DNA from 3 places in the Lysinibacillus sp. FSL W7-1291 genome. Region 2 is predicted to be linked to each of the others. Evidence: riboswitches for the same ligand, from Rfam matches in the RefSeq annotation. Region 2 holds a riboswitch; each other region holds the start of a gene.
What was found. A riboswitch is a leader RNA that binds a small molecule or an ion and turns the genes downstream of it on or off. The one in region 2 is predicted to bind cobalamin.
Positions count from the first base shown of each region.

Region 1: it holds a riboswitch for cobalamin, as region 2 does, so the genes downstream of both, NST76_RS19470 (iron chelate uptake ABC transporter family permease subunit) here and metE (5-methyltetrahydropteroyltriglutamate--homocysteine S-methyltransferase) in region 2, are expected to answer to the same signal.
Region 3: it holds a riboswitch for cobalamin, as region 2 does, so the genes downstream of both, NST76_RS20295 (hypothetical protein) here and metE (5-methyltetrahydropteroyltriglutamate--homocysteine S-methyltransferase) in region 2, are expected to answer to the same signal.

Region 1 is NZ_CP151994.1:4,002,722-4,006,004, forward strand. Features, by position in the region: gene NST76_RS19465 (heme ABC transporter ATP-binding protein) at 1-504, opposite strand, end outside; gene NST76_RS19470 (iron chelate uptake ABC transporter family permease subunit) at 510-1,556, opposite strand; cobalamin riboswitch at 1,701-1,889, opposite strand; gene NST76_RS19475 (YdhK family protein) at 2,202-2,771, shown strand; gene NST76_RS19480 (response regulator transcription factor) at 2,812-3,283, opposite strand, start outside.
Region 2 is NZ_CP151994.1:2,282,187-2,285,469, forward strand. Features, by position in the region: gene NST76_RS11140 (Lsa family ABC-F type ribosomal protection protein) at 1-212, opposite strand, end outside; cobalamin riboswitch at 768-947, shown strand; gene metE (5-methyltetrahydropteroyltriglutamate--homocysteine S-methyltransferase) at 1,126-3,283, shown strand, end outside.
Region 3 is NZ_CP151994.1:4,180,485-4,183,767, forward strand. Features, by position in the region: gene NST76_RS20290 (ABC transporter substrate-binding protein) at 1-851, opposite strand, end outside; gene NST76_RS20295 (hypothetical protein) at 835-1,392, opposite strand; cobalamin riboswitch at 1,545-1,745, opposite strand; gene NST76_RS20300 (glutathione peroxidase) at 1,845-2,390, opposite strand; gene NST76_RS20305 (hypothetical protein) at 2,475-3,023, opposite strand; gene ytvI (sporulation integral membrane protein YtvI) at 3,114-3,283, shown strand, end outside.

The DNA.
Region 1 (3,283 bases), 1.7 Mb from region 2:
ATGATTCGTTGGCTCATCTAATATAAGCACTTGTGCTTGCTGTGCTAGTGCTCGTGCAACCATTACACGTTTTTTCTCTCCACCTGAAAGGGAGCTAAAGCTTCGTTTTTCTAAATGAGCTATACCTGTTTGCTTCAAAGCATCTTTAACAATTTGAAAATCTTGCTCTTGATCTAGCTCTAACAGTTTTTTATGTGGCGTTCTCCCCATGCTAACTAAATCATGTACAGTGAAATCAAATAAAACAGGTGTATCTTGACTAACAACAGCTAAATTCTTCGCAATTGCTTTACTAGATTGCTTTAAAATATCATGCTCATTTAATAATACCGTCCCGCTTTCAGGTTTTAGAAGACGATACATATTTTTTAGCAATGTTGATTTGCCACTACCATTAGGACCAATTAACCCAACAAACTGCTTTTTCTTTATTTGAATACTTACTTCATGTAGTATACGTTGATCGTTAATGGAGAATGATACTTGCTTTGCTTCTAATGTCATATAAGTTAATCTCCTTCACCGAAAGAATAATTATTGCGACGGAGTAGCCAAATGAAAAATGGACCTCCGCAAAAGGCTGTAATAATACCAATTGGCATTTCCTGAGGAGCAATGATAATTCGAGCAAAGGCATCAGCCCACACTAAGAAAATCCCCCCTATTAAAGCACTAATCGGTATCACATATTTATAGTTAGATCCCACAATTAAACGTACTATATGAGGGATAATTAGACCTACAAAACCAATAGAGCCACTGACTGCCACCAGTACACCTGTTAACAGGGAGACAAGTAATATAAGCTGAATCCGAAATTGCTGAAGATTAACGCCTAATGTCACTGCCGCTTCTTCCCCAAGTAAAAGTAAATTTAAATTTCGATAGTGTAGCCAGAGAAGCCCAAATACGACGAAAAATATGGAAGCTGGAATGATAATATTATTCCATTTAGCTCCTGCTAGACTACCTAGCATCCAAAACATAACAGCTTTTAAAGCCCCCTCTTGCTTTGACATCATTAAAATAAAATTAGAAATGGCCGTTAAAATAAAGGAAACAGCCATACCTGCCAATAACAGACGAAAAATAGAAACCCGTCCCCCAACACGAGATAAGAAAAACACCAGTGCAATGGCAAGTAATGATCCTAGAAAGGCTGATATTGAAAGCGCGTAAATACCTAAAAATGAAAAGGCTCCTAAAATAATCACAGATGTCGCTCCGACGGCTGCCCCTGAAGAAATCCCTAAAATATACGGGTCAGCAATGGAATTTCGCACAAGTGCCTGAATGGCTGCCCCCGCAATGGCTAATCCAGCACCAACAATAGCAGCCAATAAAACACGAGGTGCTCTTATTTGCCAAATGATAATTTCCTGTGAGCGACTCCAATCTTGCTCTATGGCATTTTGTATAAAGGGGATTTTAGAAAGAATAACTTTCCATACATATAATGGTGTAACTGATACAGAGCCGACCATGACAGCAAAGGTCATAGAAACAATTAATACGAAGAAAAGGATTAAGGAAAAAAATATAAACTTTTTATTCATCCGTTTTAAACTCCTACTGAATAGTGATGAATGAAGCAATAAAAAAAGGTATTCCATACGCAACTACGCATAGAAATACCCTAGAATAAACAAAGTCAGAAAAAATCCAGCTATTGTCCGTAATTGCTTGCATCCTCGTGGGCATTACAGGTATTACTAACTGGCAGGTCTCCTGGCTTCGATTCAACACCCTATAATTGCCTTCCCATTCTTCCACAGTGGCAAATAATATTATAGGACTCCTCGTTACAGTTGCGGGACAGCGTCGGACTTACACCGACTTCCCTTTTAAGTGACATTATAAAATGGCACACCAATAGTATTTGAATTTATAAAATTGTGACGATTCTATCATACATTTTTATAGATTGTTAGTCTACATGGAATTTTATTTCTAAGGAAGAACAATATATAAGCTGTATCTTCGCAGTTTTGAGCACAATAGCTATTTGCTCGTTATAAATTGGCTATCTATTACTTAATAGTTTTGGCATGGGAGGATACTCCACCACATCTTAGCCACTTTTCCTATCACATACATCAATAACATTTCGCTCTCTTCATTCATGTCAAAAAGCAATTGACATCCATCATTTCTGCACATTTGTTTGCTACAGTAAGGGAAAATAGTGAGGAGGATATTACATGATATTTAAAAGAAAATGGTCTACTGGACTTCTAGCAGTAACGGCCTTCATTAGTTTAACAGCTTGTGCGGAGGAGCAAACGAAGCCTGCATCTCCTTCCAATAACACTGCTGAAGAAATGGATCATTCTACGATGAGCCACTCAAGCTCAGGTGAAGTACCATCCACATTAAAGAACGCGGATAATCCGAAGTTTTCTGTTGGAAGTAACGTGATTATTACGGATGGACATATGGACGGTATGAGAGGTGCCGAAGCAACAATAATAGGTGCCTATAACACAACTGCCTATGTTATTTCCTATGAGCCAACTTCCGGTGGAAAGCGTGTAGAAAATCATAAGTGGGTGATTCATGAAGAATTGATTGATCCAGAAGAAGCACCACTAGCCCCTGGCACAGAAGTAAAAACGGACGCAGCGCATATGGAAGGTATGGAAAATGCGACTGTCCGTATTGAGGAGGCTATCCAAACGACTGTTTATATGGTTGATTACACTTCGACCACAAATGGTGAAGCTGTTAAAAATCATAAATGGGTGACAGAAGAAGAATTAACCTCAAAATAATATGAACAACCTCTCCAGCATTTCTGGCAGAGGTTGTTTTCTAGCTTTTGTGTTGTAACGGTTTTCTATCAATTGACTTATGCCATTTATAGCCGATACCCCATACTGTTTGCAAGTAATCATCCGCAGGGAACCCACTTTTTCTTAATTTTTCTCGTAAATTACGCACATGAGAATCAATGGTACGATCTTCAATTGTCACATTATATCCCCAGACTGTGGTGATTAGATGTTCTCTAGAAAATACTTTACTTTGATGATCTAAAAATAAAACAAGCATGGAAAATTCCTTTGGTGTTAGGGGAATTGCCTCATGTTGAAAATATAATTCAAAGGATTCCTTATCTAAACGAAGACCCTCAAAGCTAATAACTTTTTCCTCTATTTTCGATCTTCTTAATACCGCATGTATACGTGCTAATAACTCTTCCTCATCAAAGGGTTTTAATATGTAGTCATCAGCACCGAGGTTTAAGCCTTTTACAATATCCGCATGCTCTCCTTTTGCAGTA
Region 2 (3,283 bases):
GGGAAATAAGTAAATTCTACTGAAGAAATGATGTTCCCACTATACTCATAATTCCCTAATAGCAAATTAAAAAATGTTGTCTTCCCACGACCATTCCTACCGATAAATCCAAGTTTCCAATCTGTATCAATCTGAAAGTTGACACCCTCAAAAATATAATCAAAGCTGCTTGGGTAAGAAAACGTTAAGTCTTGTACTTGTATCATTGACATGATAATTCCTCCTTTGTATAGCAAATCATTTTTCTTTTATACAAAGTCGGTACATCCATCTATGCTAAATTTCTCCGTATAAGTTGATGGATGCTAACGACTTATACGGAGCATCACATGCGTCACAATAGGTTCAGAATCGCTCATTTTTTGCTCTCCTTTATTAGGTAGATGAAAGATACAGAATAAACTATGAGAGCAAGAAAAAATCCCCCCAATTGGATATTGGAAGGATTAGTCTCTCACTGAATAAACTTTATTTGCCAATGACATCATGACAAATAAACGCAAACTGATTGTTAAAAATGGATAGACTAATCCTATATTTTGTCGTTTGAAGTGATTCATTTCAAATAAAAATATAGATTAGTTCATCATTGTCCATTCATCAGTCCTCTCATAATTGTATTTTTATAGTAACAAATTTTTTTATGGAATACAATGTAGCCTTATCTTCTTAAACCAATCCCTACAATAATTATAGAAATAATTTAGATAATCGTATAAAAATTATTTCTACTATTCTGAAAGATATGTTATAGTAGGAGCATAATTGAATAATGTGTAAGAATTGGTGCCAAATGAAAGTTTGGCTTAAAAGGGAAGTCGGTGCAAATCCGACGCTGTCCCGCAACTGTTATTCGGAGCAAATCACAAAGGCCACTGGGAAACCGGGAAGGCTGTGAGGCGTGTTGATGAGAAGCCAGGAGACCTGCCAATTTCTAGTACACACCAAATACCTACGTGGAAATAGGTGGTGAAAAGTGACCAAATCGGCACTGTGCGATAACAAATGATTTATGCGAAAGTAGATACTTTTTTCGTATTGTTTTAGCATTAAAAATTTCAACTAGCAGCCATTCTCCTCCTTGGAAAATGGCTTTTTATTTTTTTCTGAAAAGGAGATATAAAAATGACCTATACAAGCACACTCATTGGTTACCCGTATATCGGGGAAGATCGCGAATGGAAAAAAGCATTAGAAGCATTTTGGCGCAACGAGCTTTCTGAAGAGGATTTTGAGGATAGTTTAAAGAAAATCCGTTTAGCTAGAATTGACAAGCAGCTACAGCTTGGCATCGACATGGTGACAGTTGGCGATTTTACGTATTACGATAGAATGTTAGATACAGCATTAATGTTTGGTCTCATCCCAAAACGCTTTAACTGGCAGGGAGGGAAAGTAGATTTATCTACCTACTACAGCGTAGCAAGAGGGAATAAAACAGCTGTAGCTAGTGAGATGACAAAATGGTTTAATACAAACTATCACTATATTGTTCCTGAATACGAGGGACAGGCCTTGAAACTAACAGAAAATAAAGTGTTGGCCGATTTCTTAGAGGCGAAAGAAACGTACGGTATTATTGCAAAGCCAACATTGATTGGTCCCTATACATTCTGCAAGTTAACAAAAGGCTATAGCAAATTCACACAGGTTGAATACTTATTAGCTCTAATACCGCTCTATACGCAAGTATTAAAAGAATTAGTGGAGGCAGGTGCAAATTGGATTCAACTAGAAGAGCCATCACTTGTCACAACCCTTGATCCAGCAGACATCAAGCTTGTGCAAGAGATTTACGACCAGTTAGCCGTTGCGGTTCCAGAAGCGAAAATCATGCTGCAAACTTATTTTGAAGCATTATGCAGCTATGAAACATTGATTACATTGCCTGTAGAAGGATTTGGCCTAGACTTTGTTCATGGCTATAAAGGAAATATGGCGTCACTTCGTCAATATGGTTTCCCTCAGGACAAAGTATTGGCAGTCGGGGTTGTTAATGGACGTGATATTTGGCGTTCCAACTTAGCGGAGGTCAATGCTACAATTCAGGCAATTGAGCATTTAAGTAATGCAGCAGAGCTATGGATTCAACCATCCAGCAATCTACAACATGTACCGATCACAACTGCTCTTGAAAATGAGATTGACCCTGTTCTGAAGCATGCCTTAGCCTTCGCAGATGAAAAGATTGTAGAAATCACGGAGCTAACTAAATGTAGACGAGATACAGAGGGTATCTTACAGCATAATTTTTCTGAAAGTATGAAGGCAATTGAGGCTCTAAAAAACCATCCAATCCGTCAAAACAAGTTGATCCATCAAGCAGTTCAAACTGTGACAACGCAAGATTTTGAACGACATAGTGAATTTGCTCAGCGTCAAAAGATGCAGCAGCAAGCGTTAGCGTTACCGCTATTCCCAACAACAACAATCGGAAGCTTCCCACAATCCGATGAGGTGAAAAGGAATCGTAATGCTTGGCGTAAAAAACAATTATCGAATGAAGCCTACGAGGCATTTATAGAGCAGGAAACAAAACGCTGGATTACGATACAAGAGGAACTAGATATCGATGTACTCGTTCACGGTGAATTTGAGCGTACAGACATGGTCGAATACTTTGGTGAAAAGCTGACTGGCTTTGCCTTTACAAAAAAAGCATGGGTCGTTTCCTATGGCTCACGCTGTGTTAAGCCACCGATCATTTATGGAGATGTAGCGTGGTCTTCAGCAATAACTGTAAAAGAGTCAGCCTATGCTCAAAGCTTAACAAAGCGCTTTGTAAAAGGTATGCTGACAGGACCAGTGACGATATTAAATTGGTCCTTTGTACGAGACGATCTGTCACGTAAAGATGTCGCTTATCAAATTGCATTAGCACTTCGCAAAGAGGTTGAGGCACTCGAAAACGCAGGTATTTCAATTATTCAAGTGGATGAGCCAGCTCTAAGAGAAGGTTTACCGCTACGAAAAGAAGAATGGGGAGCTTACTTAGAATGGGCTGTTAATTCCTTTAAGCTAGCTACAGCTAGTGTCAAAGATGAAACACAAATCCATACACATATGTGCTACTGCGAATTTAACGATTTCATCGAACCGATTAGTGCACTTGATGCAGACGTGATTTCCATTGAAACATCAAGAAGTCACGGGGAGCTCATTACATCACTGCAAGGGCAACCTTATCAAAAGGGCATTGGCTTAGGCGTTTATGATATTCATAGTCCTCGTGTGCCAAGCAATGAAGAAATGCTAACTATTATGAGAGATAGTTTACAGGTGT
Region 3 (3,283 bases), 1.9 Mb from region 2:
ACTGCTTTATTTTGAACTGCTGTCACTGTATTCCATCCATCACGTGCAAGTATTTCACCTATTGGATCCTCTGTGTAGTTTACTGTCGTTAAAATAACATCTGGGTTTTTCACTATGACATCTTCCTCAGAAACTTGTGCCCAGCTGCTCAAGTCAGAAAAAACATTCTTAACATTGGCTGCATCTAGTATTTCTTGCTGGAAAGTACCAGAGCCTGCTGTATAAATATCGGGCTTAGGACTAATTTCTAAATAAACATTTTTCGGTGCTTTTACTTCCTTCACCTTTGCTTTAACGTCAGCTAATTTCGCTTTAATCTCTTCGTTTACTTCATTTCCTTTATCTGCAACACCCATTACAGCTGCGATCTGTTCGATGTCACCATAAACATCATCGAATGTAGCTGCTGATTGAATAACAAACACTTTGATTCCAGCATCTTCAAGTGGTTTCATTGCTTCCTTATCACCAATCGTATAAGCTATAACAACATCTGGCTTCAACGCTATGATTCGTTCACTGTTAAAATTCACAGAATCAGAAACCCGTTCAATTTTCTGTGCTTCCTCTGGGTAAGTATCATACTCAGTTGCTCCTACGATTTTATCACCAACACCTAGAGCAAATAAAATTTCTGTATTACTTGGTTGCAATGATACAACTGTTTTTGGTACTTCTTTAAACTCTATTTCTACACCGCGATCATCTGTCACTTTGTAGTTTGTTTGCTCTGTTTGTTGTGTATCCTGTGAAGCGTCTTTATTTTTAGTATCTACTGAAGTACCACAACCTGCTAAAATCATTGCAAGGAAGAGTACTGTTAGCCATTGAACATTAAATAATTTCTTCATTATTATTCTCCTTTTTCTTTTTCATCGGATATGATTTACTAATAAATGATATTTCAGCTATCCCTGCTTGTTGATTCATAAAGACAGCCATAACGAAGCACACATTGGCTAATAGGCCTAAATAATCAAAAAGAATAGCTGGAACCTCTCGTTCTTCCGATACTTTGTGTAATGTACGATATGATTTTTTTGCTTCACTACGGCAAAGATGTAGAGCAGCGGCAGCCTCTGTACCTTGAGGTAAGACAAAGTTTTGTATCTCTTCCTTCACATGACGAACATAAAAATCATAGCGCTCACTTAACCAAGCAAGATCCTCTTCTGTTACAGCTAGTTTTCCACGAACCGAGCCATTGACATGGTAGGCCATAGGTAAAATAATCATTAAATCTTCTACAACAGCTTGTACATCCTCTTTCTTAACTGCAGCTAAAGCAACTCCCAAATGCGTAGTCAGACTGTCTGTTCGAATCTCAAAATCAACCGTCGAAGCTTTTTCACGCATAAATGGATAACAAGAATAACGTGCATCTTTTTTCACTTGCGATCCCCCCACTTTTCATTATGAAAATTCTTGCATAAAAAAACGCCGCTCCTTTACGCAAAGGAACGACGAAAATAACATAATAATGGCCAAATTAACATGACATAGCCTATGTATTTGCCGTATATCCTCCTAGCTTCCGAGAAGTTTTTATACGTTCAAACAAAGGTCGGTCTCCTGGCTTGTACAGTTCATTACATAAAAAACGAATGTGTGATAAAGTACCTTCCCATCTCTGTTAAGACAGTGGTAAACCTTTATACTAGCTGTACTTACAGTTGCGGAAACAGCTTCGGTTTTTCACCGAATTCCCGATTATGCTTGTTAGCACCTTTATTCTGCAAGAATAATTCACTTGTAAAGCAGTTTATCATATATTAATAGGAAAAAATAGCTGTGCTTTGAATGGATCGTCACCATTTCTAAAGAATAAGATAAACAAAACTGTTTTATAGTATAGTTTCAATTGCCTGTTCAATATCAAGTTGTGAATCTGTTGGTTCAAAGCGTGCAACGGTCTTGCCGTTAGCATCTACTAAAAACTTTGTAAAGTTCCAGCGAATATTACGACCATCTAAAAAGTTAGGGGCAAGTTGAACAATTGCCTCAGCAAGCATTTTTTCCTGCATGCTCGCCTTGCCAAACTCTCGAAAATCCACTTCATGTTTTAAATAATTGAATAATGGGTGGGTAGTCTCTCCATTTACTTGTACAAGCTCAAAAATTGGGAAGGTAACGCCATAATTCACTTTACAAAGATGCGTAGTCTCCTCGCCATCTTCAGGATTTTGATGACCAAATTGATCGCAAGGAAATCCTAGAACGACAAAATTATCTTTCCCATATTTATCATACATTTTTTGTAAGTCATCAAATTGATATGTAAATCGGCATTGATTCGCCGTATTGACAATTAGCATCGTTTTTCCACGATATGTTTCCATGGATAAAATTTCACCATTAGGTTTTCGTACTAAATAATTATAAATGCTCATGTCTTAACCCCTTTTATTTTTTCATTTATTATAGTTGACTATTCAATAATTTACCAAATAATTTGCACAAAAAACACCATCTCGTTACGTTGAACGGATGGCTGACTTATACTTCTGTTTAGATTTAACGTCCTGCTCTTCATTAATTAAACGATGGGCAATGTCTAATAACTTTATGTCACTTGTCTCGTCATATAGCTTTTTAAAAGATACAATAATATCATGGCGAATGTGAGTCGGATGCTTCTCATCTAAACAAGTTTGAAATCTCTTTGCTAAATAAGACACCACTAAGTCACTTTGTACTTGACCTGCTAGCCCAATTTTCCAAATAGCTTGTAATGCATTTCGAGCTGTAACGGATCGTTCATCATAAGTCACAGCCCAAATCTTTAAAAAATCCTCCAATACCCTTTCTTCTGGGTCACTTTTTGCGGCTAAGGCGCATAAAATTTGTGCAGCACGTGCACGTGCATGACCATCTTTGTATGTAAGTGCTTGTACAAGCTGTTCCCAGACTGCATATGTCCAATCTACGGGTTCCTGCAGAATTTTTATTAGTTCCTCGTAAGATTCAATATCGCGGTCATGCTCTGTTAGATTATTAAAAAGTTGCAAAATCTCTTTCTCCATAATTTATCCCTACCTTTATTGTTTCAGAACGTAATAAAATTTGATTTATGGTACACTTAACTTAATTTTTTTCTCAAAGAAGGTGAGTTTATGAATAAATTTAATGCTAGGAAAATGATTTTCCGATTGATTGTGATTCTTTCTCTACTTGTAGCTGCCTATTTTGTAATCCCTGTATCCATGCCTATAATACTTGCTGGTGTCAGTGCATTTTTCTTAGAACCCATTGTTATGTTCTTTAAAAGGCGATGGAAAATGTC